Regions from separate parts of the Novosphingobium sp. BL-S-34 genome, predicted to be linked through region 3. Evidence: riboswitches for the same ligand, from Rfam matches in the RefSeq annotation. Region 3 holds a riboswitch; each other region holds the start of a gene.
The links. A riboswitch is a leader RNA that binds a small molecule or an ion and turns the genes downstream of it on or off. The one in region 3 is predicted to bind cobalamin.

Region 1 (9,998 bases), on a different replicon from region 3:
TTCCACCACGCGCAGATGATCGACGCCCAGCGCCAGGGCATTGCCCCGCGCCCGCGCCGCGCGCTCGCGATCGACCTCGAAGCCCACGGCCCGCATGTCGCGGTGAGTGAGCAGCCATTCTATCGCGATCGAGCCCGATCCCGTGCCGATGTCCCAAAGCATCTCGCCGGGCCGGGGCGCGAGCGCCGAGAGCGCCAGGGCGCGCAGCGGGCGCTTGCTGATCTGCCCGTCGTTCGCGAACCAGTCATCGCCGCGTCCGGACGTCCGGGGCAGGACGCGGCCTTCCCCCGCACAGAGCACGCCCACGGCGACGGGATGAGCCACGTCGGTCAGATCGAAGCCCTCGGCCGCCGCCTGCCGGATCCGTTCGCGCGGGCCGCCCAGCGCTTCGAGCACCGTGAGCTGCGATGCCCCGAACCCTTCCGCCGCGAGATAATCGGCCAGTTCCGCGGCAGCCGCCCCCTCGCGCAACAGCACCAAGGCCCGCTGCCCCGGCGCAAGGTGCGGACGCAACCGCGACAGCGGCGCCGCGTGGAGCCCCAGACACGGTGTCGCCTCGACCGGCCAGCCCAGCCGCGAGGCCGCGAGGGCGAAAGTCGAGGGCACCGGGTGCGCGGTCCATTCCCAGCGGTCGAGCGCCCGTGTCACCACCGAACCCGCGCCGAACCAGAACGGATCGCCGGAAGCCAGCATGACCACCTGCCGCCCCCGCAGCGCCAGCAGCGCGGCCAGCCCGCTCTCGAACGGCACTGGCCATGTCCGACATTCCGCACTAAGCCCCGCCAGCAGGCCGAGGTGGCGGGCGGCGCCGGTCACCACTTCGGCCGCCGCAAGGGCGGCGCGCGCCGCCTCGCCGAGGCCGGACAGACCGTCCTCGCTGATACCGACGATCGTCAGCCATGGCTTTTGGGGAGCTTCAGACATGACCCGCGTCCTCATTCTGGGCGGCACCACCGAGGCGAGCGCCCTCGCCGCGGCATTGGCCGAGCGCGAGATCGAAGCCGTGCTGAGCTATGCCGGACGGGTGGCCAGCCCGCGAAGCCAGCCGGTGCCGGTCCGCGTGGGCGGCTTCGGCGGCATTGCCGGGCTGGAGCGCTATCTGCGCGAAACCGCCGTCACCCATCTGGTCGACGCTACCCATCCCTTCGCGGCCACGATGAGCGCTCATGCCATTGTCGCCGCCAAGGCCGCCGGCATTGCGCTGGCGGCGCTGACGCGGGCGCCCTGGGCACCGCGCGGCGGGGATTGCTGGCACCGGGTCCCAGACCTTGCCGCCGCCGTCGCCAGCCTGGCGGGTCCGCCGCGCCGGGTGATGCTGGCGCTCGGCCGGATGCACGTCGAGGCTTTCGCGGCCCAGCCCCAGCACCGCTATCTGCTGCGCTTCGTGGATGCACCCACCGAAGCGCCGTCCCTGCCGCATCACGACCTCGTGATCGACCGCGGACCCTTCACGCCGGAGCGCGACACGGACTTGCTCCGTGCGCACCGGATCGACCTGCTGGTCTGCAAGAACGCGGGCGGCTCCGGCGCGTCGGCCAAGCTCGATGCCGCGCGGGAGCTGGGGCTTGCCGTGACGATGATAGACCGCCCCGCGATCCCGCCCCGCCGCGCGCTGGAACGGGTGGAGCAAGTGCTGGACTGGCTCGCTCATTCCGCCCACCGCGGCGTGTAGAGCACCGGGCCCCGGTCTCGCGCCACCAGCCGGGTGCGGCTCGATCCGACGATGACCATGGTGCGCATGTCCGCCATCTCCGCCCGCGCCTCGGCCAGCGGCACGAAGGTCAGGACTTCCTCGGGCGTGGAGACGGCGCGGGCGAAAAGGATCGGGCGCTCTGGCCCGCAAGCCTCGCGCAGGATCTCAAGGACGCGCGCGAAACCTTCCGGCCGCGCCTTCGAGCGCGGGTTGTAGAAGGCCATGGCGAAGTCCGCCTCCGCCGCCAGCCGCAATCGGCGCTCAATGAGTGCCCAGGGCTTGAGATTATCGGAAAGGTTGATGGCGCAGAAGTCATGGCCCAGCGGCGCGCCCGCCCGCGCGCTCGCCGCCAGCATGGCGGTGATGCCCGGCAAGACCCGGATATCGAGTTCGCGCCAGTCGGCAGGGCCCTGCTCCCAGGCCTCGTACACGGCCGCCGCCATGGCGAAGACGCCCGGATCCCCGGAGGAGACCACCACCACGCGCTGCCCCTCGGCCGCGAGCGAAAGCGCATGGGCCGCGCGCTCCAATTCGACGCGGTTGTCGCTGGCATGGAAGCGCAGGCCCGCGCGCGGCGCCACCCGGGCGACATAAGGGCCGTAGCCGATCACGTCGGTGGCGGCATCCAGGGCCGCAGAGGCCTCGGGCGTGACGAGCGCCTCGTCGCCCGGCCCCAGCCCGGCGATGGCGAGCCAGCCGCTCATGGCCGGCGCCCCTGTCCGTGGATCAGCAGGATCGAGAAGTAGGGCGTCACGGCTTCCGCCTCGGCGAGCGGCGTCACCCGCTGCTCGGCCATCGCGGCATGCTCCACCAGCCAGGCCTCCCCCTCGCGCCCGGCAGCGATGACGGCGCGGCGCAGCTTGGCCAGGTTGCGGCCGATCTTCATGACCACGAGCGCGTCGGTATCGCGAATGCGCCGCGCCAGATCTGCCTCCGGTAGCGTGGCGGTGAGGACGGTGAGGACATCGTCGCCCCAGGTCATCGGCGCGCCGCATGCCGTCCAGGCGCCCGACATTCCGGTGATCCCCGGCACGACGGCGACCGGCACCGGTGCCGGCCCTGCATGGCCCCCTGCTTCGGCCAGGCGGGTATAGAGGTGCATGAACGAGCCGTAGAAGAAGGGGTCGCCCTCGCAGAGCACCACGACATCCTCGCCCTCGCGGACGAGCTTCGCCAGTTGCTCGGTCCAGCTTGCGTAGAAGCGGGAAAGGCAGGCGTTGTAGCGCGGGTCTCCCAGCGGAATCTCCGTGGTCACCGGATATTCCATCGCATGCTCGACGACATCGGCGCGGAGCATGCCCTCGACGATCCGCCGCGCCTGACCGGGCCGGCCGGCCTTGCGGAAATAGGCGACATGCCTGGCTCCGCGCACCAATCGGTCGGCGCGAACGCTCAGCAGGTCCTGCGCGCCGGGGCCCAGTCCGACGCCGTGTACGGTTCCCACGCTCATTCCGCGCTGCTCGCGATGGCGTTGACCGCGGCCACGGTGATCGCGCTGCCGCCCAGCCTTCCTTCGACGATGCAGCAGGGCACCGGGCAGGCATCCCAGAGGGCGGCCTTGGACTCGGCCGCCCCCACGAAGCCGACGGGACAGCCAATGATCGCTGCCGGGCGCGGGCAATCGGGGTCCTCCAGCATGTCGAGCAAGTGGAACAGCGCGGTGGGCGCATTGCCGATGGCCACCACGGCCCCGCCAAGGTGCGGCGGCCAGAGTTCGAGCGCCGCCGCCGAGCGGGTATTGGCCATCGCCTGCGCCATTTGCGGGACTTGCGGATCCTGGAGCGTGCAGATCACCGCATTGTCCGCGGGAAGCCGGGCGCGAGTGATCCCTTCGCCCACCATGCGCGCATCGCACAGGATCGGCGCACCCGCCTCCAGCGCCGCCATCGCCGCGCGGGCGAATCCGGGCGAGAAGCGGATGTGCCGCGCCAGCTCCACCAGCCCCGAGGCGTGGATCATGCGGACCGCGATGCGCTCCTCGTCAGCGGGAAAGGCGGCGAGGTCCGCCTCGGCGCGGATCGTCGCAAACGACTGGCGATAGATGGCCGCGCCATCCTTTTCGTAGATATGCGCCATTCATGAGGCTCCGAAATGAGCAAGGACATGGTCGGGAGAAAGGCCGCCCAGCGTCGGCGGGTCGCCCGCGCGGCCACGGAGGGCGAGGTCGAAGACGCCGTCGCGCCCGGTCAGGACCACGTCGCTCGGTCGTGCGCGCGCGCAGCCTTTCGCGCAGCCGGAAACGTGCAGGCGCCCGGACACATGCGGCGCCAACCGGCGCGCCAGTTCGCGCGTTTCGACCGTCGCCTGCGGGCATGTCGGCGCGCCCGGACAGGCATCGGCGCGCAGCAGCGGGTCGCCGGGATCGCGAATGAAGCCGTCCACCGGCTCTCGCACCTCGGATTCGGCCAGAAGCTGCCGCCAAGACGTAACGCGAAGCGCCGCAGCGCCGGTCGCTGCCATCAGCCGCACCATTGCCTCCCCCTCGATCCGCCCGAACGGCACCCCGTAGCCATGCGGCGCAGCGGCTCCGACGGCGGGACGGCCATCCCCCCGCGCCCATTGTGGAAGAGCGGCCGTGTGGCGCCAGGCCCGGCGGGCAGCGGCGCCGCCTGTCTCCACGAACCAGTGCGCGAGCGCGATCAGGCGGTCTGTGGCCTCTTCCGGCAGGATGGAAACCCCGCTCTCGCGCCCGTCGAGGCGGAGCAGCAGGCCGCCGGCTTCCGCGCGCTCGATGCGGAAATCCGCAGGGCTGTCCAGCAGCGTGGCGACGGGGCCGGCATCGACCGCGATGCCCATCTTTCCGGGCAATTCGGGCAACTCGCCCAGACGGCCCAGGAGTTCTTCCGCGATCCGCGCGGTATCGTCCCCGCGATCCCAGCCGGGTGCGACAAGGAGGTTGCGCCGCCCCTCCAGAGCAGCGTCGGAATCGACCAGGCCCCGGTCGACCAGGGCGCGCAGCAGATCCTGCCAGCCCTGCTCGCGGACACCGCGGATCTGGAGATTGGCGCGATTGGTGATGTCTATCGCACCGCTGCCGAAACGGCGCGCCAGATCAGCAAGCACCGCGATCTCGGCCGCGGTCAGGCGCGCCAGCCGGGGCTTCACGCGCACGATCAGCCCGTCTCCGGCCATCATCGGACGCCAGGCATCCGGGCACCATCCGCGCAAGGCGAAGCCTGTCATCGGGACGCGCGTTTCATCCTGCCCCACGGCATCATCCTCTCGCGCGCAGCGACGATGACCGGGGCTTGCCGACGGGCGTCGGTCCGCACGCAACGACGGGCGGGCGCGATGAACGCCCGTCCTGCGCGCCGATGCAGCCCCAGCCGCACGGCTTCGTCGCTCACGCGGAGTACCGAGCCTTGGCCTATCCCTGGGCCAGGGCAAGAGCGACCGATGCGCCGGCAGGTCTCCTGGCTTGCGGGTCAAAGCGCGATGCTCGGCCTTCCCGGTCCGTGGCGCCGGGCGCCCGCGATCCAGTGGCCGGCTCCCCGGGGGAAGCCACGGCATCTTGCTCACCGCTCACAGTTGCAGGGACAGCCGCGGATTCGAGGGACGAACCCTCTCACCGCGTTCCCTATTAAGCCTCGTTCGAGGCACCGGCGCGATCTTGCCCGCCGATCCTGACGGATCGGGCGGGCACCGGGGCGCTAACGCAGGAAATGCCGATCCGCAAGTCTCATGGAGCCACGTCCAAACAGGGACGCGCGCCGGGAACGTGGTTAGAGACCCCCGGTCAGCGGTAGCTCAGCTTCGGGAAGAAATCTCCGCGCCCCTCGGGCAGCAGGTCCAGCAAGCCCCAGACCGGGTCCAAAGCATCCAGCGAGCGATGGTGCTGGTCCGGCTCCTCCGGGGCGTAGAGCAGTTCGCCGCCCCAAAAATGCCGAACCTCGCCGCCGTCCTTACGGAAGACATTGATCATCGGCTCGTCCCAGTCCTTTCCGTCCTCGTACCCGCGCTCCTGGCGCATGGCGGGGGTTACGCCGGCCGTGTTGCCGAAATAGTCCCGTGTGTAGCTGCTGCCTTCGGCCGAGAGGAACCGGAGATGCGGCCAGCGGCGCTCACGCGCCCAGGCCACCAGACGGGCCAAAGGCGAACGGGCGACGACGTAGAACGCCGCAGCCTGCGGGACATGCCGTGCGGCCCCGTCCAGCCCGTCGAGCAGATGCGTGCAACCGGTGCAAGGCTCGTCGCGCTCGGGACCGAACATGTAGCTGTAGAGGATCAGGCTGGGCTTCCCCGCGAACAATTCCGACAGCCGCACCTGCTCCGGGCGCTGATGATCCCCGACGCGTTCGAAGACGTAGTCCTCCTTGATCGTCCCGCCGGGGGGCAGCGCCCGGCGCATCGCCGCAACCGTTTCCGTCTGGCGGCGCAGGTCCATTTCGGCATCGAGCAGTTCGTTGCGCGCGCGGCGGTATTCGGCGCTTTCGTTGGGAAAACTGAGATGTTCCATGATCGGGCTCCTCCCTCCGGTTGCTCCCCTGACGCTCGCAGCCTGAACGCCCGAACGAAGGCATGAGTTCACGCAAAGGAGCGGCAAATCGCCGCCCCCTTCCGGCAACGCGGCAAGCCCCTGACGCAAGGCGATATTCCGACCCCGTGCTGTCATGATCCGGGGCTAGTCGCGCAAGGGACACACCCTGCCGCCCCGCCAGGAGGCGGGATCATGGCCGCAGCGCCGCGCTTCTGCACGGGGTACGCTGCCCGCGATCCCTGCCTTAAGCCCGGAGATTACCGCGATGAACCACCACCCGGCCGAAACCACCCTGTCCCGCCGCGGCATGCTCCTTGCCGGCGCTGGGGCAGGCGCCGCCACGCTTCTCGGCCAGGGCCCCGCACTGGCGGCGCCGCAGAATTCGGTCGCGCATACTGGAGGCGCGCGCAAGAAGCCGCTGGTGATCGGCCACCGCGGCTGCTCGGCGCTGCGGCCAGAGCACACCCTGGCGTCCTACGCCAAGGCCATCGACCAGGGCGCGGACTTCGTGGAGCCGGATCTCGTCTCGACCAAGGACGGTGCCCTGATCGCCCGGCATGAGAACAACATCGCCGAAACTACCAATGTCGCGGAGCATCCCGAATTCGCCCAGCGCCGCACGACCAAGGTGATCGACGGGGAAAAGGTCACCGGCTGGTTCACCGAGGATTTCACCCTCGCAGAGATCAAGACCCTGCGCGCAGTCGAACGGCTCGGCGCCATGCGCCCCGAAAGCAAGAGCTACGACGGCCAGTTCCAACTGCTCACGCTTGAGGAAATCGCGGACTTCGTGGCCGCGGAATCCGCCGCACGCGGCCGCAAGATCGGCCTCATTCCCGAGATCAAGCACTCCACCTATTTCGCCGGGATCGGCCTGCCGCAAGAACAGCGCTTCCTCGACCGCGTGGCCGCTAGCCATTATCTCTCGACCGCCCCGGTGATCGTCCAGAGCTTCGAGGTGGCCAATCTCAAGTGGCTGCGCCCGCGCATCGCAACCTATCGCAGCCTGCAACTCCTGCAACTGACCGTGCCTCTGGACATGCACCCCGCCGATGTCGCCGCCTCCGGGGGCAGCCTCACGTTCAAGCAGATGCTCACGCCCGCCGGTCTGGCCGAAGTCAGGACTTATGCCGACTGGATCGCCCCCGTGCTCCAGGGGATCATCCCCTTCGGCGATGCCACGGGCAAGTCCGGCCCGCTGGGCAAGCCGAGCACGCTGGTGCGCGATGCCCATGCGGCCGGCCTGCTCGTCTCGACCTGGACGGTGCGGCCGGAAAACAGCTTCCTGCCCACGGACTTCCGCGGCCCGGGCGGCGATTCGGCGCGTCAGGACAAGGCCTGCATCGAATTCATGCGCCGCTTCATCGCGGCGGGTGTCGATTCCTTCTTCACCGACGATCCGGGCCTCGGACGTGCGGCCGTGGACGGCACGGCCTGACACAGCACTCTTCGGCAACCCGCCCGCCCACACGAACCCGGATCGCCTGTCGCTTCGCTGCATGGTAGGATCCCGCATTGCCGGGAGCCTCGCCATGACGATCACCATCACCGCTTTCGAAAACTCGCCCGACCGGGGGCGGGGCCTCGCGCGGGACATGCGGGTACGCTGGGCGCTGGAGGAACTGGGCCTGCCTTACGAAGTGCGGTTGCTTTCGTTCGAAGCGCTCAAGAGGCCCGAACATCTCGCGCACCAGCCCTTCGGGCAGATCCCCAGCCTGGAAGACGGCGATCTCGTGCTGTTCGAATCCGGCGCCATCGTCCTCCACCTCGCCGGCACACACCCCGGTCTCCTGCCCGAGGATGCCGATGCCCGTGCCCGCGCCGTCGCCTGGCTCGTCGCGGCGCTCAACACGGTGGAGCCACCCATCGTCGAATGCACCATGGCGATGATATTCGAGCGGGAGCAGGCCTGGTTCGCAGCGCGGCAGCCGATGCTCGAAAAGCGCGTGCAGGCCCGCCTCCAGCAACTGACCGCCTCGCTTGGGAGCGCCGAATGGCTAGACGGTGCCTTCAGCGCGGGAGACCTAATGATGGTGACCGTGCTGCGCCGACTGGTCAGTTCCAACCTCCTCGACGCCTGGCCCCCACTGCTGGCCTATATCGCCCGCGCCGAAGCACGCCCCGCCTACCAACGCGCCTTTGCCGACCAGCGCGCGGTATTCGAAGCCGCATCCTGCGCCGGCCCCGAAGCACCGGCCTGAACGCCTGCCCCTGACCGCGCCTTTCCGGCACCCCCGAAAGAATACATATCGCCGGGTTAGGCTTGCGGAAGGTTTCGCGCGCTAGACCCGCGTGCGGTGCAGTCACGATCGAAACCGAAGGCGCTTGCCATGGACGCCACCCTGTTTTCTCCCCCCAGTGCCCCGGGATCGCCCGCCGAGCCCTCGTCGTGGTACATTTCGGCCATGGAGCGCCTCGTCGCCGCGGTGCAGGACTTGTCCCACGCGCGCGATCTGGACGCCGTCACCGCCATCGTCCGGGACGCCGCGCGCAACCTGACCGGAGCTGATGGCGCCACGTTCGTCCTGCGGGACGGCGACATGTGCTACTACGCGGAGGAGAACGCCATAGCGCCCTTGTGGAAGGGCCGCCGCTTCCCGATGAGCACATGTGTCAGCGGCTGGGTGATGATCAACGCACAGAGCGCGGTGATCGAGGATATCTACGCCGATCCGCGCGTCCCGGTCGAAGCCTATCGCCCCACATTCGTGAAGAGCATGGCGATGGTGCCGATCCGCCGCACCTCGCCCATCGGCGCCATCGGCAACTACTGGTCGTCCCGCCGCGCGACGACGGCCGAGGAACTGGCCATTCTCCAGGCCTTGGCCGACACCACCTCGGTCGCGCTGGAAAACGCCGAACTCTACACCCGCCTCCAGGGCGTGGTGCATCGCCTCCAGGAACAGCAGCGGCGCATCAGCGAGCAACAGACAAGCGATTGAGGGACATGCTGGTCATCATGTGCAGCGTCTCCGACTATGGGCCGGACCAGCGGCGCTCGGTCGAACTCGGCGCGGCGGGATATCTGCTCAAGCCGCCCCGTTTCTCAAGCTTCCGGGACATCGTCGCCGGCCAGCCGGGGCTTCGCCTGATCGAAGATGAGAGCGGCCTGACCCTGCTCCGCGCCTGCGCCTGAATTTTTCGCCTATAATAGGAAAAAGGGCGCGCGGGGCGAGACAGCCGCTGTCCCAGGGTAGCGAAGATATTTCCGGCACCCGACTGTCTGGTTGCGATTTGTTGACGAAAGCAGGTTAATGCAATCGCTTCGAAGGACCCAGAAAGTCGGGGACCAAGTAGGGATCGCGAATGCTTAACGGCCATAAATTAGCGGGTCACCGGGGGGTGGCAGCGATCGTTGGTCTTCTCGGGCTGACGCTTGGCGGTTCGGCGGCACTTTTCGTGACCTCGCAGTCCATGGACCGAATCGCGGCAAACCGACAGCAGCAGCAAGTCGAAAAGACCATCGCGCGCACACTTTCCGGTGCTGCAGCCCAGGCCGCGGCCACCAGCGCACGCATGGAACCTGCGCAGCGAATCGCAGCGCTCGGCCCGGACGAAGCCGCCAACTGGCTGGACAATGAGCTGGGACGGCCGACCGTCAGCGCTGAAACCACCCGGACCGTGGCCATCCTCTCCCGTTCCGGCGCGATCTACGGCTATACCCGCGGCGGCCGGGCCGACGAGGCCGATCTGGAGGAAATCCAGGACACGGCCAAGGATCTCGCCAGCTCGCTCCACGCATCGCCTGCCTCGGAAGGAACAGCCGCCAAGGCAGCGCCGGATGCCAAGGCTGATCTCGCCTCGGTTCGCGGCGTTCCCGTCGTCGTC
Region 2 (9,998 bases), 280 kb from region 3:
TCGGCCGCAGCCCCGCCGAAGACCTGCGCCGCCAGCGCGGCCGCCGGGGTGGTATTGCCGATCCCCATTTCGCCCACGAAGAACAGATCGCTGTCCGCCGACACCGCGGCGGCACCGCGATCGAGAGCTTCGAGGCACTCGGCCTCGCTGAGAGCGGGCTCTCGCGTAATGTCTCCGGTCGGGCGGTCGAGATCGAGCGGGACGACCGAGAGCGCCGCCCCGCAGGCTGTCGTCAGCGCATTGATCGCCGCGCCGCCGGCCTCGAAATTGGCGACCATCTGCGCCGTGACTTCGCTCGGATAGGCGCTCACCCCGCGCGCCGCGACCCCGTGATTGCCCGCGAAGACCACGGCGCGGATCCGCTCGGCCCGTGGCCGGGTGCGCCCCTGCCAGCCGGCCATGAACACGGCGATGTCCTCCAGCCGCCCGAGCGAGCCCGCAGGCTTGGTGAGCGACGCCTGGCGCGCACGCGCGGCGGCCAGCGCGGGCGCGTCCGGTCCGGGCAGGTCGGCCAGGGCGGCGGCGAAAGCGGCGCGGTTCTCGAAGCGGATCATGTGCCCAGGTACCCTTCCGGCGGGGTGCGGGTGATGAAGTGGCCCTTCACGCCCTGCGGCCACTCGCGATAGGGCACCTGCCCCTCCTCGCTGGCGGCATGGCGCACCGCATATTCGAGGATCGCGCGGGCCGCCTCCGCATCGGGTGCGAAATCGCCGAGCACATAGCCCAGCTTGCCCGGCGCCCGGATCGCCACGGTGCAATGGCGCTGGCAGGCGAAGAGGCAGGGCATTTCCTGCACCGCCACGCCCTGGAGCGCGGGATCGGCAGCCTGCGCCGCGCGCATGGCCTCTGCCAGGACCGCACCGCCGCGCCGACCGTCCTCGTCCTCGCGGACTTCGGCGGAATGGCGGCAGGTGTTGCACACGACCACGGACGGGCCGGGTTCGACTGGAAGCAGCATCAGAACCGGCTCCTCAGTCCGAAATAGACGGTGCGGCCAAGCGTGCCGTAGCCGCTCACGGTTTCGTACTTCTGATCGCCCACGTTTTCGATACGTCCTTGAAGAATCAGGCCTTCCATGACCTGCCACTGCGCGCGCACATCCACCAGCCAGTAGTCGTCCAGCGTGGCGGTGCCGGTCGCCGCATTGAAGCTTTCACCCGAATAGCGCGCGGCCAGGCTGGCGCGCAGGCCCTGCGGCAGCGCCACGCCCAGCTCGGCATTGGCGAGATGACGCGGCACGCGCTGGAGCTGGCGGCCGTAAGTGCCGCTGCCTTGCGTGCGATCCTCTGCCGCGATCCAGCTGTAGTTGCCCTGGGCGAAGAGGACGCCCCATGTGGCCGACGCGGCGAGTTCCAGCCCGCGGGCATGGCTGGCCTTGACGTTGGCATAGTAGCCGAAGCGCGAGGTGCCCGTGCCGGGAACGTAGCAGATGTCCGGCAGGGTGCCGCTGGTGGGGCAGTAGGCAAAGTCGATCAGGTTGTCGGTATCGCGCTCGAACCAGGTCGCCGACAGGCGTAAGGCTTCGCCGAAGCCCTGCTCGGCGCCCAGTTCCCAGCCTTTCGCCTTCTCCGGCTTGAGATCGGCCACGCCGTACATGCTGAACAGCTGATAGAGCGAGGGCGCCTTGAAACCCTCGTCATAACTGGCACGCAGTATCGTGGCGCCGCCATTGGGGGTGTAGACCGCGCCCGCGCTGAACACCGTGTTGCCGCCGAAGCGCGACTGGTGATCGTAGCGCGCGCCGCCATTGAGCGTCAGCCCGGTGAGCGGGGTCACGCGCAGTTCGCCGTAGACGCTCTCGGTATTCGCCCGGCTGGGCACGAGGGCATAAGCCGCGGTGCTGTTCGCGGGCGAGGCGGTGGTCATCCGCTGTTCCTCGCGCTCGGCGCCGAACACGGCCTGGATGGCCTCGCTGAACGTGTAGGTGCCCTGGTACTCGAAACGGCGCACGCGGCCATGGGCGTCGAACGTCAGTTGGCGGACTTGCCGTGCGGGGTCGAAGTTCTCGCGGTCGGTCTCGGTCTGGAGCACGGCCACGCGGTTCGCCAGCCGGCCGTCCAGCAGCGCGAAGTTCACCCCGGCATAGCCCGACCATTCGCGCGTCCACCCATAGGCCAGGGAGTCGCCGGAGGTACCGTCGAACGCGTTCCGGGAATCCGACCAGTAGCCGCGCAGATCCAGCGAGATGCCAGGCGCGACGCGGTAAGTCATCGTGCCGCTGGCCGCGCTGCGCCGGTAGCCGTCGTCCTCCGTGCCATTCGCGCGCGCGGAGATGCCGTCCGTGGCGAAGCGCGAGGCGGCAATGCGCCAGTCGACGGCCTCGGAGGTGCCGCCAAGACCCACGCGGGCCGAGACGGTGTCATGGGTTCCTGCTTCCACCGCGAAGCTGCCTTCCAGCGGCGCGGCCGCGCGGCGGGTGCGGACGTTGACGACACCGCCGATGGCATCGCTGCCCCAGAGGATCGATTGCGGACCGCGCAGGATCTCGACGCGATCGGCATCGTCGACCAGGAAATTGGCAAAGCCATAGCCTCCCGCCGTCGATGAGGCGTCCGACAGGCGCATCCCGTCGATCACCATCACCGTCTGCCCGGCATCGGCACCGCGAATGCGCAGCGACGTGGTGGTGCCATAACCGCCGTTGCGCGACATGCTGATGCCGGGCGTGCGCAGCAGCACATCGGTCAGCGCGATCGGCTGGGCCGCAACGATCTGCGCCTCGTCGAGCACGGTGACGGTATCGGCCACCCGGTCGGCCGCAACGGGCGTGCGCAGGACGGTGACCACGATGCGTTCGTCCAGAGGCACTGCATCGGCCTCCTCGGCCAGGGCCGCGAGCGGGTGCAGCGCCCCTGCAAGGGCTAGCGCGAGAGCCAGGGGGCTGGCGGCGGGAATTCGGCAGTTCACGGCATGTCCTTCGCACGAGCATCGACCCGGCCGGGTCGGCACGCATGCGAAAGGCAGGGCCTCTGCCGCCCATGCAGCGGACGACGCCCCCTCCCGCGCGGCGCGTGCCGGCACGGCAATGGCTGTCGTTGCGCGAGGAATGGCCCCGTTCGCCCGGCTCACCCTGTCCGGTCGAAGAACGACGGCGTCAGGCAGGTCTCCTGGCTCACGGGTCAGTGCCGTTTCGGCCGCCTTCTCAGGGACTTGCACCCCCAATGGCGAATTGGCCGCACGGCTCGCCGCTTACAGTTGCAGGGGCAGCCCGGGCATTCACCCGCGTTCCCTTTTGATCCCCTTGCGGGGAACCTGTCGCTGGAGCGCCCCTATCCCGGTGGGGTGCCGCGTGCAAGAGCCCGGCGCTTGCGCGTGTCCTGCCCGCGCTTGCGCTCTCTGGCGAAGTGCCATAGGCCCGCCGGGCCAGGGGGGCCCGCAAGGGCTTAATCGGGAAGTCCGGGCCAGAGGGGTAATCCCGCTGGAATCCGGCACTGCTCCCGCAACTGTAACCGGGGATGCGCCCCGCCAGCACGCCATTGGCACCGCGCGGTGCCGAGAAGGCGGCGGAAGGCGCGCCGATTCCGAGAAATCGGGCCCAGGAAGTCAGGAAACCGGCCCCCAGCCGTCGATCCTTCGCGCGGGCGGGATGTACCGGGCGGACGGGGGCCATGCCCGATGCGGAGCGCTGCTCCCCGCGGACCCGGTCTTTCGCGAGACGACAAGCCGTACTTGCGCCCAGGAGGATCGAACCGCCATGCCGCCCTGCCCCTTCCGCCTTTCGGATACCGCTCCGTCCGGACGATATTCGTGCCTGCCCGCATGACGGCCTGCCCCGCCCTGCTGGTCACCGCGCCCTCGTCGGGACAGGGCAAGACCCTCGTCACCGCCGCGCTGGCCCGCCGCCACCGCCGCGCCGGGCGCAAAGTGCGGGTGTTCAAGTGCGGGCCGGACTTCCTGGACCCGATGGTGCTGGAAAGGGCCAGCGGCGCGCCCGTCCACCAGCTCGACCTGTTCATGTGCGGAGAGCGGGAATGCCGCGCCTTGCTGCACGAGGCCGCGCGGGACGCCGACCTGATCCTTGTCGAAGGGGCAATGGGCCTGTTCGACGGCACCCCCTCCTCCGCCGACATCGCCCGCCTGTTCGGTCTGCCGGTCATGGCGGTGATCGACGGCGCCTCGATGGCGCAGACGTTCGGTGCGCTGGTCCACGGCCTTTCCACCTACCGCGCGGACGTGACCCTGGCCGCCGTGCTGGCCAACCGCGTCGGCAGCGCGCGCCATGCCGAACTGCTGGAGCGCGGCATGCCGGGCGGGGTGGAATGGCTTGGCACCCTGCGGCGCGATGCCGGGCTCGGCCTGCCCGAACGGCACCTCGGACTGGTGCAGGCCGGGGAGGTGGCGGATATCGAGGCGCGCATAGACCGCGCCGCCGACAGTCTGCCGGAAACCGCGCTCTGGCTGCCCGAGCCGGTGCCCTTCCCCGCCCCGGAAGCCGCCGAAGCGCCGCCCTCCGCGCTGTCAGGCCGCCGCATCGCCATTGCCCGCGACGAGGCCTTCGGCTTCATCTATCCCGCCAACCTCGCATTTCTGGAACGGGCCGGGGCGCGGCTCGCCTTCTTCTCGCCGCTGCGCGATGCCGTGCTGCCCCCTTGCGACGGCTTGTGGCTACCCGGGGGCTATCCCGAGCTGCATCTGGACGCTCTTTCCGCCAATCGCCCGATGATCGCGGCGATCCGCGCCCACTTCCAGGCGGGGCGGCCGATCCTGGCCGAATGCGGCGGCATGCTTTACGCCTCCGAGAGGCTCGAAAGCACCGACGGCGCCAGTGCCGCCCTGCTCGGCCTGCTGCCTGCGCGGGCCGTGATGCAAGGGCGGCTGGCAGCGCTGGGCATGCAGGAGATGGAACTGGGCGGTCATGTCGCGCGGGGCCACACGTTCCACTATTCGCGGCTGGAAACGTCCCTTTTGCCCACCGTCAGCGCCGTCACGCCGGACGGGCGGCCGGGCGAACGCCTGTTCCGCCACGGACCGCTCACGGCCAGCTACATGCACTTCTACTTCCCCTCGGCGCCGGAATTGATCGCCGACCTGCTGACCTGCCAAACCGCCGACCTGGGATTCAGGCGATAGCCGGCAGTTTCGCAAGGTGCTTGTCCAGCGTGAGCGGATAGTCCCGCACGCGCACCCCCGTGGCGTTGTAGACCGCGTTGGCCACGGCCGCGCCGACGCCGCAGAGCCCGAGTTCGCCCACGCCCTTGGCCTTCATCGGCGAGACCTTGTCGTCCGCCTCGTCGAGGAAAACCACGTCCTGGTGCGGAATGTCGGCGTGGACCGGCACTTCGTACCCGGCAAGGTCGTGATTGACGAAGAACCCGAAGCGCTTGTCGACCGCCAGTTCCTCCATCAGCGCGCCGCCCACGCCCATGGTCATGGCGCCGATGACCTGGCTGCGCGCCGTCTTGGGATTGAGGATACGTCCGGCCGCGCAGACCGCCAGCATGCGTCGCACCCGCGTCTCGCCGGTATAGGCGTCCACGGCCGCTTCCACAAAGTGCGCACCGAAGGTCGACTGCTGGAACTTCTTGCCCAGATCGCCCCACTGCATCGTCTCTTCGGCAACGATCTCGCCAGACTTCGCCGCCTCGGCCAGGGCGGCGGAGCGGTTACCCGCGCGCACTTCGCCATCGGCGAATTCCGCGGTGGCCGGATCCATGCCGAGCCGCTGCGCCGCGGCTTCGCGCAGCTTCACGCAAGCCGCATAGACGCCCGACGTGGAGCTGTTGGCGCCCCATTGCCCGCCGGAGCCTGCCGAGGCCGGGAACGAGGAATCGCCCAGCTTCACGCGCACGTTCTCCACCGGCAGGCCCATCATCTCCGCCGCGGTCTGGGCGATGATGGTGTAGGAGCCGGTGCCGATGTCGGTCATGTCGGTCTCCACCGTGACCACGCCGTCGCTCGACAGCCGCACGCGGGCGGCCGATGTCATGTTGATGTTGTTGCGGAACGCCGCCGCCACGCCCATGCCGATCAGCCAGCGCCCGTCGCGCATCTTGCCCGGACGCGTCTGGCGGCGTTCCCAGCCGAAGCGCTTTGCACCGTCCTCCAGGCATCGCACGAGGTTGCGCTGCGAGAAGGGCCGCTCGGGATGCTCGGGATCGACTTGCGTATCGTTGAGCACGCGGAACCGCACCGGGTCCATGCCCAGCTTCTCGGCCACTTCGTCGATGGCGATCTCCAGCGCCATGAGGCCGGGCGCTTCGCCGGGTGCGCGCATGGCATTGGCTTCGGGCAGGTCCAGTTCGGCCAGCCGCAGGGCAGTGAGGCGATTGGCGCCGGCATAGAGCAACTTGGTCTGCTGCGTCGCCGATTCCGGGCCGCCGCCGGGAAGGTCGCCGGACCAGCTTTCATGGCCGATCGCGGTGATGCGCCCGTCCTTGCCGGTGCCGATGCGGATGCGCTGGATCGTGGCCGGGCGGTGCGTGGCGTTGTTGAGCATCAGCGGCCGCGGCATCGCGATCTTCACCGGCCTGCCGCAGGCCTTCGCGCCCAGCGCCGCCATCACCGCATCGGCGCGCAGGAACAGCTTGCCCCCGAAACCGCCGCCGATGAAGGGCGAGCGGACATGGACTTTCTCGGGCGGCAGCTTGAAGGTGGCGGCCAGCTCCTTCTTGTTCCAGGCGATCATCTGGTTGGACGTCCAGACCGAGAGCGCATCCTCTTCCCACCAGGCGATGGTGGCGAAAGGCTCCATCATCGCGTGGTTCTGGTCGGGCGTGGTGTAAGTCTGGTCGAGCTGCACCGCGGCCGAGGCGAAGGCGCCCTCGAAATCCCCGGTATGGGTGTCGGCATCGCTGCCCGTCAGCGGCTGCGCGCCGGGCTTCGCCTTGGCGAGATCGAAACGGCCGTTACCGCGCTCGTATTCGATCCGCACCGCGTTGGCGGCATTGCGCGCCTGCTCGAAGCTCTCGGCCACGACCACCGCCAGCGCCTGATGGTAATGGTCGACAGCGGGACCGCCCAGCAGCTTGGCCGTGTTCATGCTGCCCTTGCCGAGCGGCTGTGCATTTTCGGCGCTGACCACCGCGAGCACGCCGGGCATGCGCTTGGCTTCGGCCGTGTTCATCGCCGTGACCCGCCCCTTGGCGATCCCGGCACCGATCACATACCCGTAGGCCGGCCTGGCCGGCACGTCCTTGTGCTCGTAAGCATAGGGGGCCTGCCCCGTGGTCTTGAGCTTGCCGTCCACGCGGTCGACCGCCTGGCCGATCACTTTCATGGCGTCGATGGGATTGGAGCCCGCAGGCGTATCGAACTTCATGCCCGGTTCTCCTGGATGATCGCCGCCAGCGTGCGCTCCGCCAGAGTGACCTTGAAGGCATTCTCATGGGTCGGCCGCGCGTCTGCGAAAGCCGTGCGCGTCACGGCGCCCGCGCCATTGCGCAGCTGCGCGTCGGCGGCTTCGACCCGCCAGGGCCGCGGCGCGACGCCGCCGAAGGCCACTCGTCCGCTGCCATCCTCGTTCAGCACCGCCGCCACGGAAACGAGCGCGAAGGCGTAGGAGGCCCGGTCGCGCACCTTGTGATAGACATGCCGTCCGCCCGGCGGCTTGGGCAGAGTGATGGCCGTGATCAGCTCGCCCGGCCGGAGCACGTTCTCCAGGTGCGGCGTATCGCCCGGCAGGCGGTGGAATTCGCCCACCGGCACGCTGCGCGTCTTGCCCTGGGCATCGACCGTCTCCACCGCGGCATCCAGCACGCGCAGGGCGACCGCCATGTCGCTGGGGTGCGTGGCGATGCAGGCCTCGCTCGTGCCGACCACGCCGAGCTGGCGGCTGAAACCACCGATCGCCGCACAGCCGGAGCCGGGCTTGCGCTTGTTGCAGGCCTGGTTGGTGTCGTAGAAATAAGGACAGCGGGTGCGCTGCAGCAGGTTGCCGCCGGTCGTCGCCTTGTTGCGCAGCTGGCCCGAGGCGCCTGCGACGATGGCGCGCGTGAGCACGCCGTAATCGCGCCGCACGCGCTTGTCCGCGGCCAGCGCGGTGTTGCTGACCAGCGTACCGATGCGCAGCCCGCCTTCCGGCGTCTCCTCGATGCGGTCGAGGCCGAGATCCTGCACGTCCACAAGATGCGTCGGCGTCTCGATCTCCAGCTTCATCAGGTCGAGCAGGTTGGTGCCCCCGGCGATGAACTTGGCGCCCTTGTGCCCCGCGACTGCGGCGGCGGCAGCGGCCGGCGTCCTGGCGCGCTCGTATGTGAAAGCCTTCATGCCTCGATCTCCGCGCCGTGAGTCTCGGCAAGCTTGACGCCCGCCACTTCCGCCATCGCTTCGGCAATGTTCGAATAGGCGCCGCAGCGGCAGATATTGCCGCTCATCCGCTCGCGCATTTCCAGAACCGTCATCTCGGGAGCGCCGCCGACGTCCTCCTGAACATGGCTGGGAATACCCGCCCTGATCTCTTCCAGCACCGCGACGGCCGAGCAGATCTGGCCCGGCGTGCAATAGCCGCACTGGAAGCCGTCATGCTTCACGAAGGCCGCCTGCATCGGATGCAGGTCTTCCGGAGTACCGAGACCCTCGATTGTGGTGACGGCATCGCCTTCGTGCATGACCGCAAGGCTGAGGCAGGAATTGATCCGCGTACCGTTCACGAGCACCGTGCAGGCCCCGCACTGACCGTGATCGCAGCCCTTCTTGGTGCCCATCAGGCCCAGGTGATCGCGCAAGGCGTCCAGCAGCGTGGTGCGCGTATCGACCATCAAGGCCTGCGCCTTTTCGTTGACCTTGAACGAAACGGCCATCGTCGGGGGCTTGCGCGCCATGGGAGCCTGTCCTTCCGCCATCGTGGGCACCACGGTCAGCCCCACGCTCGCCGCGCTGCCTGCCAGGACCGCGCGCCGCGATACCTCGAAATCCGCCGTTTCGCTCATTGCCCGTCCTTGTCGCACCAGGACGGCAGTTTCCGTCCATCGGGTACGATAACGCACGGCGACGGATTCCGGCACTGTGTGAAATCACATGCCGTCATGAACGAGGCTCATCAAAGAGCGTTCCCGGATCAGGGCCGGGACGATGGATTTCTCAGGCGGCGGTCCTGGTCCTTCCGCGCAGGAGCGAGGCGAGCAGGCCCGCGCTGCCGGCCAGCAAGATGGCGTCGATCAGGACCGCGCCGCCTTGCGGCAGCGCCGCCGCTCCGTGGATGAAGGCCAGGATCGCCAGCAACGCCGTCAGGGCCCAGCGCCAGGCACGCGCCAGCCGGGGGCCGGGAACCGTCTTCGCCAGCGCCGAAGCCAGGATCGAAAGCACGGTGAAGGCGAGCCAGGCGGCAGGCAGGGACGCTTCGGGCGCAAACCGTGCCAGCAGCGCGGTGAGGCAGAGCACGACCGGCTGCCCCCAGCACACCGCCGCCCAGATCCGCTCCCACTGCGGTGCGGGGCGGCCCCGGTCGCGGCGACGGGCGAGCCAGATGGTCACGCCGCTGGAAGTCACCACGCACAGCGCGATGCCCAGCAATCCATAGGCAAGCCGCACGGCCAGTCCGCCATACCAGCCGAAATGGACCTGGCCGATGCCGCCGAGCACGCGGGTGCCGGTCACGAAGTCTTCGGGGTGTTCGTCGGCCACCACCTTGCCCGCCGCGTCGAACCGGGTCTCGTCCTGCTGGACCAGCAGCTTCGCGCGGCCGCTGAGCACGGTGACGCGCATGTCGGCGCGGCCCGCGCGCTCGACCATGACGTTCTGCGGCGCGGCATCCGGCGCCCGGGCGCGGGCCTGCGCGATGAGAGCCGCGATATCGGGCATCGGCACCGCCCGCGTATCGACCGGCGGCGGCGCATCCAGGAAGAGTTCGTAGACCTTCTTCATCCCGCCCTCCGGATAGAGCAGCAGGGCGAGCACCGCGACGATGATGGTGCTGAGGCCGAGCAGCGCCCCGGTCAGCGCCAGCGTGAAGTGGAACGGCAGCGCCCAGATCCCCAGGCGGTTGTGCAAGTCCGCCTCCTGCAACCGGCGCGAACCGCCGAGCCGCAAGTGGAAGGCATCGCGCAGCACGCGCGGATGGG
Region 3 (9,998 bases):
GAGTTCCCCAGCCAGTTCAACGAGAACTTCGCGACCATTCCGGCCGTGCTCAACCACTACGCCAAGCACTACCAGACCGGCGCGACGATCCCGGCCGACCTGATCGCCAAGATCAAGGCCGCGCACACCTTCAACCAGGGCCTCGGCCTGGGCGAGACACTGTCGGCAGCCATGCTCGACATCCAGTGGCATCAGCTCTCGCCGGAAGAAGCCGCGCAGCCGCCGATGGCCTTCGAAGCCAAGGCACTGGCCGCCACCGGGCTCAACACCGACCTGATCCCGCCGCGCTACAAGACGCCGTACTTCCGCCATATCTGGGACAACGGCTATGCTGCGGGCTATTACTCGTACATCTGGACCGAGATGCTCGCTCACGACGGTTGGGACTGGGTGGAGAAGCACGGCGGCATGACGCGCGCCAATGGCGACCACATCCGCAAGACCTTCCTCGGCCAGGGCCACACGAAGGACTTCGCGCAGCTCTACCGCGACTTCACCGGGCATGACCCCGAAGTCGAACCGATGCTGGAAGCCCGCGGCCTGGCGCCGAAGGCTCAGTAAGGATCGGATCCCGGGCAGGCGCTCGACGCGCCGGCCCTGCCCGAACGAAGCCGCCGCTCCGGAAACGGGGCGGCGGTCTTGCATGGAGCACGGTAAGCCGCGCCCGGCGGCGCAGGCTCGGCGGGCCGCGCCTTACTTCGTGGCGTATTCGCCGGGCTGGGCATTGAAGTTCTCGCGCGCGAAAGCCCGCGCGGCGTTGGCCGTCTTGAACGCGCCGTCCTGAAGCGTGGCCGTCACCAGCGGATAGCCGCGTGAATTGTACCTCGTCGTTCTCACGGTAAGGCGGAAGGCCCCATCCTCATCCTTGGTGATGAGGAAAGGACGAGTGCTCGGATCGGTCATGGAATGAATCCCGTTTAGCCGTAGGCCCCCAAGGGCAGGAAAAGCGCTCTGGACGTTCTCGTCCGGCGCATCGCGGCATGCACGTCTCGGCGCATTCCGGCGTCATGAGGCTCGTAAGGGACAAGGGGGGAGCAATGGCTGCCCGATGGTCCGTCGCACGCGACGTCAGCGTGGACGGTGATAGACGATATTTGCGGAAAATGCAATTATAACCCGCGGCCGCATTCCCGCGCGCTAGAACTGCTGCCGGAAATCCACGGCGAGCGGCGCCGGGGCGCCGATCGAGAGGGCGCGTTCGCCGGGGTCGCCCAGCCAGTGCGCGGGGCAGTTCCACACGCGGGTGATGACCTCGCGCGAGAGGGCCATTTCCGGCGGGCCTTCCGCCTCCACCCGGCCTTTCGCCAGCACCAGCACCTGGTCCGCATGGTTCATCGCCGTCGCCAGGTCGTGCAGCACAAGGACGACGCCGCGCCCCGCCCGCGCCTGCTGGCGAAAGCGGTGCATCAGCGCCGCACCATGGGCCAGGTCGAGGTTCGCGAAAGGCTCGTCCGCCAGCAGCCAGCCGGGCTGGGTCGCCAGGACGCGGGCCATCAGCGCCCGCGCGCGTTCGCCGCCGGACAGGGTCGAGACCGGGCGGTGGCGCAGTTCCTGAAGATCCATGGCGGCGATGGCGTCCTCGATAGCGTCCTGCGTTTCGGCAGCGGGCGCACCGCGCCAGGGCAGGCGGCCGAGCGAGATCAGCACTTCCACCGAGACATCCCAGGCCACTTCCGGCGTCTGGGGCAGATAGCCGATCCACTGCGCGCGCTGGGCCAGCGAGACCGCCGCCAGCGCCCGGCCGCCCATGACCGCCCTGCCCGCATCGGGCTTGAGCAATCCGGCGATCACCGAAAGCAGCGTCGATTTGCCCGCACCGTTGGGCCCGCAGATCGCCGTGATCATGCCGCGGCGGCAATTGAGGGATACCCCGTCGAGCCGCCCGGCGACCGTGACGTTGTCGGCGCCGAAGCTCATGCCACCATGCCCCGGCGCATCTTCAGCAGCAGGCGCAGGAAGAACGGCGCGCCCAGCAGGCTGAGCGCGATGCCCAGCCGCAGTTCGCCGCCGGACAGCGGCATGATCCGGCAGATGCAGTCCGCCACCAGCAGCAGCAGCGCCCCCGCCAGCGCCGAAGGCACGATCAGCGACGAGGGTTTGCGGTCGGTCATCGGGCGCACGAGGTGCGGCACCATCAGGCCGACGAAGCCGATGATGCCGGCTACCGCCACCCCCGAACCGACGACGAGGCCCACGCCCAGGATCAGCAGGGCCTGGAGCCGCAGCGGCTCCACGCCCAGCGAGCGCGCGGCCATTTCGCCCAGGGTCATCGCGTCGAGATCGCGTCCCGCCGCCAGGATGACGCCGATCCCGGCCAGCGTCAGCGGCGTGGCGATCCAGACCTCGCGCCAGGAGCGGTCGGCCAGCGAGCCCATCATCCAGGTGACGATCTCGCTCATGGCGAAAGGCGAAGGCGTCAGGCTGATCGCCAGGCTCATCAGCGCGCCGGCGAGACTGGAGACCATGAGGCCGGCCAGGGTGAACAGCGCCACGCCGCCGCCGCGTCCCGCGATCAGCGCCAGCAGCGCCATGGCGCCGCCCGCGCCGATCAGCGCGAAGAGCGGCAGCATCCACGGCGCCGAAGCATAGCCGGTCCAGAAGCTCAGCACGGCACCCAGCGCCGCGCCCGGCGCGATGCCGAACAGGCCGGGATCCGCCAGGGGGTTGCGCAAATACCCCTGCATGGCCGCACCCGCCGCGCCCAGCCCAGCCCCCAGCACCAGCGCCAGGACCGCGCGCGGCAGGCGAAGCTGAAGCAGGATGACCGAGGCGCTGTGCAGTTCCGGGGCGAAAGGATTGATCCACACCCGCCCGGCCAGCAGGGACAGCGGCACCGCGACGACGAGCGCGAGGACCAGCAGCAGGACGAAACGCAGGTTCATGGTCTTGCGGAAACGATCCGCCCGGTGGCTTTTGCGGGGGCCGATGCGGGGCCTGTTGCGGTGCCTGTCGCGGGGGCTGTTGCGGTGCCTGCCCCGTGGGCCGGCGGCATCTCCGTTTCCGCAAGCGCGCGGCGCGCGGCGGCCAGTTCGTCCAGCGCACGCGGGATGGTCGCCCCGCCGCACCAGAGAATGGAGCGGCTGAGCAGGAAACGCCGGGTACTGGTCAGCGCGGAGAGCGCCGGATGATGCAACATTCGGTCCTCCTCGGCGAGCGGATCGCCCACCGCGAAGACCACGCGCGGAGGGTCCGCCAGCACGTGCTCCAGAGGCAGGTAATCGGCCTGGGAAAGGCCCCGCGCGCCGGCAATATTCGTAAAGCCGGTGTGCTTCATCATGTCAACGATCAGGGTCTGGTCACCCGCCACCAGTCCACCGGATTCCCACACTATTGCCGGAAGAAGCGCTGAGCCCGGCGGCGGTGCATCGCGGCGCACGGCGGCGTCGATGCGGGCCACCAGCCTTTCGCCCAGCGCGGCATGACCCGCCAGCCGTGCCAGCGTGCGGACCTGTTCGCGCGCGGCTCCCAGGTCCGAGGCGATCGGCATCTTCACCAGCCGGTAGCCGAGGCGCCGGAATGCCGCCTCGCTCGCGGGGTCGAGGAATGCGCTGGCGACGACCACCCTGGGATGGATCGTCGCCACTTCCTCCACCGTCCCCGAGATCGCCCGGTACCGGCGCGCGCGGGCGATCGGCATCGAACTGCTCTCGGGATCCTGGCTATAGCTGGAGATCGCCAGCAACTGCCCCGGATCCGTCACTTCGGCCAGGATGGCGTCCGTGCAGGGGTTGAGCGAGACGATGGTGGGGCGCTCCGCCCCGCTCTCGCCGTGGCCCGGTACCGCGGGGGCGGCCTCGGTGGTGTCACCGCCCCCGCAGCCCGCCAGCGCCGCCGAGCCAGCCAGAGCCAGCACGACAAGGAACCGGCGGGCCTTGCGCCTGCCCCGTCCAACCGATGTCGTCAGGGCAGACGACAGGATCACATCTTCACCCGCACCCCGGCATAAGCCGCGCGGCCCGGGGTGCCATATGTCCGCACCACTTCGTAGTGTTCGTCGAACAGGTTCTCGACACGGCCGTAGACCTGGATGTTCTGCGTCACGTCGAAGGCGCCGCGCAGGCCGACGACGACATTGCCGCCGAGGTAGTAGGTATTGGCGATGTCGTCATAGCGACCGCCGCCCACGCGCAGGTCCGCACCGAGGCGGAAGCCGTCCGACCAGTGCTTGTCCAGGCTGGCATAGAGGTTCGTCTTGGGACGGCGAGCGAGGCGCGTGCCGGTCACCTCGTTGGTGGCGTCGAGGTAAGTGGCCGAAAGGCTCATGTCGAAGCCTTCCCAGTCGCTCACCTGCATGCCCAGTTCCACGCCCTTCGCCCGCGCGCGGCCGACGTTGTAGTAGTTGAAGGCGGTCAGGTCGTAATCGATCAGGTTCTTCGTCTTGCGGTCGAAGTAAGTGACCGAGAACGTGCCGTGGCCTTCCGCAAAGGGCTGCTCCACGCCGACATCCCACGACTTCGACGTCTCGGGATCGAGCGCGCGGAAGCCGGAATTGGAATAGAGCTGGTAGAGCGACGGCGCCTTGAAGCCCTCTCCATAGCTGGCGCGCAGGATCGGCGCTTCCTCGCTGCCCCCGATCACCCAGGCACCGTTGGCCGAGAAGGTGGTCTTGTGGCCGAAGTCCGAATTGTCGTCATAGCGCAGGCCGCCGTTCAGCGTCAGCCCGGTGACGGGGCGCAGGGTCAGCATGCCGAAGTAGCTGTCGATCGAGGTCGAATCCTTCGAGCCGTAATTGTCGGAGAACTTCTGCTTCTCCGTCTCGGCACCGACGAGAATGCTGGCCATGTCGATGGGGGTGTAGGAGACCTGACCCTCGAAACGGTCGGCGCGGCCATTGGTGGTGTAGGGACCGAAGACGGCATCGTCCGAGATGCGGCGCGTATCGGTGAGGCCATAGCCCAGGCGCGCGCTGAGGCGGCCGTCCAGCCCCTTGTAGCGCAAGTTGGCATAGCCCACGGTGTCGCGCTTCAGGCCCACGTTCAGGGCATCGGCGCCGGTGTTGTCGTAATCGTAATTGGCCTTGGTCCAGTACGTCCCGGCATCGGCGGAAAGACCGCTCACCAGCTCCACTTCGGCGCGGGCGTTGGCGCTCTTGCTCTCGAAGCCGTCCTTCTCCTGGCCGCCGAGGCGCTCGTCGAAAGCGGAGTAGCCGTCGCCCTTGAGCCAGTTGCCGCCCAGCGTCAGGCCCACCGGACCGACCTTGCCCGCCGCCGAGGCGCCGAGCTGCTTCTGGTCGCGCCAGCCGTATTCGGCCTGGCCGCGCGCGGTCCACTGCTCGGTCGGGCGCGCGGTGATGAGGTTGATGACGCCGCCGATCGCGCGGCTGCCCCAGAGCACGCCGGACGATCCGCGCACCACTTCGATGCGGTCAAACTGGCCGACGGTCAGGCTGCCGAAGTCGAAGCCGCCGCCCACGTCGCCGGGATCGTTGATGCGCACGCCGTCGATCAGCACAAGGCTCTGCGCGTTCTCGGCGCCGCGGATGAACACGCTGGCCGGCTGGCCGAAACCGCCCGACTGGGCGAACGTCACGCCCGGCAGGCGGGCCAGGATGTCGGTCGCGGTGACCGCCTGGGTGCGCTCGATATCCTCGCGGGTGATGACCGAGACGGACTGGCCGATCTCGCTGGTGGGGGTTTCGGTGCGCGTCGCGGTGACGACGATACTATCGATTGCGGCTTCATCCGCGAAAGCGGGGGTCGAGACGGCAAGAGCCGTCCCCAGCAGAAACAGGTACTTCACGCGTATTCCTCCAACCTGAACGACTTTGCCGTCCATGGCGGAGACGCGCGCTTTTCCTCATGCGCGTGCTCGCTGCATGCCGGGACACCCCGCCCGGCTGCGGAACGACCGTCAAAGGCAGGTCTCCTGGCTCCCGAATCTTCGCGCCGCCTGCCGCCTTCCCGGTGTGACCCAGTGGCATAGCGTGGCAGGGGCGCTCCCCGGTTACAGTTGCGGGGGCAGCTTCGGACTTGCGCCGAAATTCCCACCAGGGTTCCCTTTTCACGAAACCCGGGGCCCGGCTCCGGGCCACCCATGACGTCGCGAGTGCCGATACTGGGCAGTGGGGGGATTGGCAAGCGGCGCAAAGGGCGGCGCGGCGGTATCGCCGGGGAAGATCGCAAACAAACTCTTAAGCGATTCAGCCTATCGCTGCCCGCTGTACCGCTTCGGGACGCGCCGATTTCCAGGGATGCCGCGCCCGGCAAAGCAGGTTAGGCGCAAGATGCGCGATGACCCGATGGAACGCGAAATCCGCGCTGGCCGACGATGCGCCGAAAGGACCCGAGTGACCGCTGCCGCCCTTCCTGCCTGCACCGAAACCTGGGAGCCGCGCCCCCGCGATTTCCAGGGCCATTTCGTGCGCGGCGGACGCAAGCGGCTGCAACGCAGGCGGCGGCGCTGGACGCTCGGCTCGGCCGCGCTCGTCGCCGTGGCCCTGCCTGCCTTCGCCGCGCCTTCCTTCGCCCCGGCCGAAGCCTGGGACCGCCTCACCGCCTCCGGGACGGAAACCGGCGGCGCGCCCGTTCTGCCCATGCCCTTCGAGCAGGCCGGCGCCAGCTTCCCCGGCTCTGCCTATTACTATCTCGAAGCCGAACAGCCCGTGCTCAAGATAGGCGAAGGCATCCATTCCGACGCGGATGACGGAACCAGCGGCCCCGGCCCGGTCGCCCGCGCCCTGCGGATCGACAATTCCGGGGTGGACCGCAGCCGCGCGCTCCAGTGCCTGACGGCGGCGATCTATTACGAAGCCGCCAGCGAGCCCGACGGCGGCCAGCGCGCCGTGGCCCAGGTCGTGCTCAACCGCGTGGCCCATCCGGCCTATCCCAAGACCGTCTGCGGCGTCGTCTATCAGGGTTCGGAGCGGCCGACCGGCTGCCAGTTCTCCTTCGCCTGCGACGGATCGCTGGCCCGCGCGCCGCAGCGCTTCTTCTGGCAGCGTGCCGAATCCGTCGCCCGTGCCGCGCTGTCCGGCGAAGTCTATACGCCGATCGGGCTGGCGACGCATTATCACACGATCCAGGTCAATCCCTACTGGGCCCCGAGCCTGCACTATCTGACCACGATCGGCGCTCATCGCTTCTATGCCTTCAACGGCGCCGCGGGCCGCCCTGCCGCGTTCCGCTTCGCTTATTTCGGCGGCGAGCCGCTGGCCGCCCCGCATCGCCGCGACGAGTCCGCCGCCTCGGCCCTCGCCACCGCCGCGCTGGACCCGCTGGCCGTGCAGCGCAGCTTCGGCACCGCCGAGGCGCTCCGCCCCGGGCAGGCCGCTGCGCCTTCGCCCGCCATGCCCTCCGCCACCCCTTCCACGGGTGCGGAGCGCGCGCCCGTCTATGCCAGCGACGTGCGGGAACGCGGGGGCGAGTCGCTCTACAAGGCCAGCAACTTGCCCGAGACCCAGGGCGTGCGGCCGGAATATGCCAATTCGGGCAAGTGGATCGCCCAGCCGCGTCAGGAGCAGGCCCGCTGAGGGCAAGTTGGCGCCTTTAGCGATCCGGCGCTTTCATCAATTCGTCACGGGAACGACTGCAAGGTTTCAGCAACCATAGCCCCACACCAAGACTTAGCGGCTTCATCCTATAATACCGGGAGAGACGCCAAGCCCCCGAGCGTTTCCAACAAGAGGCTCGCTTTACCATGGCAATCCGCTTTTCCGCCGCCCGGGACGTCTCCTGCCCGGTGATGGTGCGAGCGCTGTGCCCGTCGGTTTCGCTCTGCGCGGTGAACGACAACGGCGCCGGCCTGCGCGGTGGCCTCCGCCGCGAGCCGGTCGCGACGGCGACCACGGACACGCCGCACCAGCGCATCCTGGCTGAAGCGCTGCGCCACTTCGCCCGCCATGGCCTGTCCGCCGCCGCCCACGCCCGCGCCCATGCCGCCGCCGCGCGGCTTGCGGGCAACGACGGCGAATGCACCCGCTGGATCGCCATCTGCCGCCAGCTCGACCGCCGCATGGCCGACGCCTTCGCCGGACGGATCGCCAGGAACGACTGAAACCGGCCAACCGCCTTCAGGCCCTACCCGCCGCCTTCAGGCCCTGCCAGTCGCTAGAACAGGCGGGCCAGCAGGGGCGGTCCCAGGGTCAGCACCCCGATCAGGGCCGCGGCGATCGAAGCGACCAGCACGCCGCCGGCCCCCAGATCCTTGATCCGGCCGATGGCGGGGTCGAACTCCGGATGGATGCGGTCGCACAGGCCCTCGACCGCGGTGTTGAACGCCTCCGCCAGCCATACCAGGGCCATGGCCAGCACGAGTCAGCGCCAGTCGGCGGCGGAAATCTCCAGCCAGAACCCGGCGACCACCACGCCCAGCGAGGCCGCCAGGTGCAACCGGGCATTGTGCTCGTCGCGCACCAGCCAGCGCAGCCCGCGCCCCGCGAACAGGAAACTCCGCAGGCGCGCCCGCGGGCTGAAACCGGGACTGAAAGGGCTGGAGGTCGGCTTTCCGGGCGGTTTCAGCAAGCAAGTCAGTCCAGCGATTGCGCGACGAGGCCGTGGCGGCCCGTCACGGAGGAGCGATCGGCACGAACGCGGACAGTGTCCGCAACCGGGCTCCTCGGCAAGCACCGCCCGCAGGATCTGCAAGCCGCAACATTTGGAAAAAGGCACGACACGGCCGGTACGTCCACGCTCTCTATAAAGAGCCATGCCGCGACCGCCCGCCCCTCATCCGGGCCGACTCGCACCCTGCGACGCTTGCCTGTCATCCGGACGTGCGAGACAGTGAGCCACCCTCGGGAGAGCACCCGGAGGATGCAATCTGCGCCCGGTCTGTTGCGTGAAACGGCCGCACCACCCTGGCTCAGGGCGCCGTTTCCTGCGCATTTTCGCTCACTATTGCAATTGCGAACTATTATCAGTAAAAACTCGCCTGCCTGCCCTTCGCGCGGGCTTTTCCCGGTTGCAATGTCGGTTCGGGGGGCGTAGGCCGCCCTTCGTTGAACACCGGCACCTGCCTTAGCGGGACAAAGCAGGCCGCCTTTTCGTCCGTTGGTCCCGCCTTTGGGAAGGACAAGCAAGCATCATGGCTCGTAAGAAGATTGCCCTCATCGGCGCCGGCAACATCGGCGGCACTCTCGCGCACCTCGCCGCGCAGAAGGAACTGGGCGATATCGTCCTCTTCGACGTGGCTGAAGGCCTGCCCCAGGGCAAGGCTCTGGACCTGTCGCAGTGCGGCCCCGTTGAAGGCTTCGACGCCAAGATCACCGGCACCAACGACTATGCCGACATTGCCGGCGCAGACGTCATCATCGTCACCGCCGGTGTCGCTCGCAAGCCGGGCATGAGCCGCGACGACCTGCTGGGCATCAACCTCAAGGTGATGAAGTCGGTCGGCGAAGGCATCGCCGCCAACGCCCCCGACGCTTTCGTGATCTGCATCACCAACCCGCTCGACGCGATGGTCTGGGCGCTGCGCGAATTCTCGGGTCTGCCCCACAACAAGGTCGTCGGCATGGCCGGCGTGCTCGACTCGGCCCGCTTCTCGACCTTCCTCGCCTGGGAATTCGGCGTTTCGATCCGCGACGTGAACACGTTCGTGCTCGGCGGACACGGCGACACCATGGTGCCGGTCGTGCAGTACTCGACCGTCAACGGCATCCCGGTTCCGGACCTCATCAAGCAGGGCCGCACCACCCAGGAAAAGATCGACGCGATCGTCCAGCGCACCCGTTCGGGCGGCGGCGAGATCGTCGGCCTGCTCAAGACCGGCTCGGCCTTCTACGCGCCTGCCGCCTCGGGCATCGCCATGGCCGAAGCCTACCTGAACGACCAGAAGCGCATCCTGCCGATCGCCGCCTATGTCGATGGCCAGTACGGCGTTGACGGTCTCTATGTCGGCGTGCCCGCCGTGATCGGCGCGAACGGCGTCGAAGAGATCATCGAAATCGAGCTGGACGGCGAAGCCAAGAGCAACCTTCAGGTCTCGGTCGACGCGGTCAAGGAACTGCTGGTCGCCTGCAAGGGCATCGACAGCACTCTGGCCTGATCCAAGATAGACGC

Region 1: another riboswitch for cobalamin. It lies ahead of AC1VV3_RS19930 (cobalamin biosynthesis protein CobG); the one in region 3 lies ahead of AC1VV3_RS14060 (TonB-dependent receptor domain-containing protein).
Region 2: another riboswitch for cobalamin. It lies ahead of AC1VV3_RS12820 (cobyrinic acid a,c-diamide synthase CobB); the one in region 3 lies ahead of AC1VV3_RS14060 (TonB-dependent receptor domain-containing protein).

What each region holds. Positions count from the first base shown of each region.
Region 1 is NZ_CM166473.1:1,383,317-1,393,314, forward strand. Features, by position in the region: gene cbiE (precorrin-6y C5,15-methyltransferase (decarboxylating) subunit CbiE) at 1-924, opposite strand, end outside; gene AC1VV3_RS19910 (cobalt-precorrin-6A reductase) at 923-1,672, shown strand; gene cobJ (precorrin-3B C(17)-methyltransferase) at 1,648-2,397, opposite strand; gene cobI (precorrin-2 C(20)-methyltransferase) at 2,394-3,143, opposite strand; gene AC1VV3_RS19925 (precorrin-8X methylmutase) at 3,140-3,769, opposite strand; gene AC1VV3_RS19930 (cobalamin biosynthesis protein CobG) at 3,770-4,903, opposite strand; cobalamin riboswitch at 5,080-5,307, opposite strand; gene AC1VV3_RS19935 (DUF899 family protein) at 5,430-6,149, opposite strand; gene AC1VV3_RS19940 (glycerophosphodiester phosphodiesterase) at 6,436-7,608, shown strand; gene AC1VV3_RS19945 (glutathione S-transferase family protein) at 7,703-8,371, shown strand; gene AC1VV3_RS19950 (GAF domain-containing protein) at 8,501-9,112, shown strand; gene AC1VV3_RS19955 (hypothetical protein) at 9,118-9,306, shown strand; gene AC1VV3_RS19960 (putative bifunctional diguanylate cyclase/phosphodiesterase) at 9,513-9,998, shown strand, end outside.
Region 2 is NZ_CM166472.1:2,668,120-2,678,117, reverse strand. Features, by position in the region: gene cobT (nicotinate-nucleotide--dimethylbenzimidazole phosphoribosyltransferase) at 1-554, opposite strand, end outside; gene AC1VV3_RS12830 (DUF1636 domain-containing protein) at 551-958, opposite strand; gene AC1VV3_RS12825 (TonB-dependent receptor plug domain-containing protein) at 958-2,907, opposite strand; cobalamin riboswitch at 3,081-3,271, opposite strand; cobalamin riboswitch at 3,351-3,574, shown strand; gene AC1VV3_RS12820 (cobyrinic acid a,c-diamide synthase CobB) at 3,748-5,070, shown strand; gene paoC (aldehyde oxidoreductase molybdenum-binding subunit PaoC) at 5,060-7,258, opposite strand; gene AC1VV3_RS12810 (FAD binding domain-containing protein) at 7,255-8,205, opposite strand; gene paoA (aldehyde dehydrogenase iron-sulfur subunit PaoA) at 8,202-8,867, opposite strand; gene AC1VV3_RS12800 (PepSY-associated TM helix domain-containing protein) at 9,019-9,998, opposite strand, start outside.
Region 3 is NZ_CM166472.1:2,947,169-2,957,166, reverse strand. Features, by position in the region: gene AC1VV3_RS14085 (M3 family metallopeptidase) at 1-561, shown strand, start outside; gene AC1VV3_RS14080 (hypothetical protein) at 694-903, opposite strand; gene AC1VV3_RS14075 (ABC transporter ATP-binding protein) at 1,138-1,917, opposite strand; gene AC1VV3_RS14070 (FecCD family ABC transporter permease) at 1,914-2,882, opposite strand; gene AC1VV3_RS14065 (ABC transporter substrate-binding protein) at 2,879-3,922, opposite strand; gene AC1VV3_RS14060 (TonB-dependent receptor domain-containing protein) at 3,919-5,739, opposite strand; cobalamin riboswitch at 5,839-6,050, opposite strand; gene AC1VV3_RS14055 (cell wall hydrolase) at 6,287-7,468, shown strand; gene AC1VV3_RS14050 (hypothetical protein) at 7,636-7,992, shown strand; partial or broken gene AC1VV3_RS14045 (diacylglycerol kinase family protein) at 8,046-8,459, opposite strand; gene mdh (malate dehydrogenase) at 9,022-9,984, shown strand.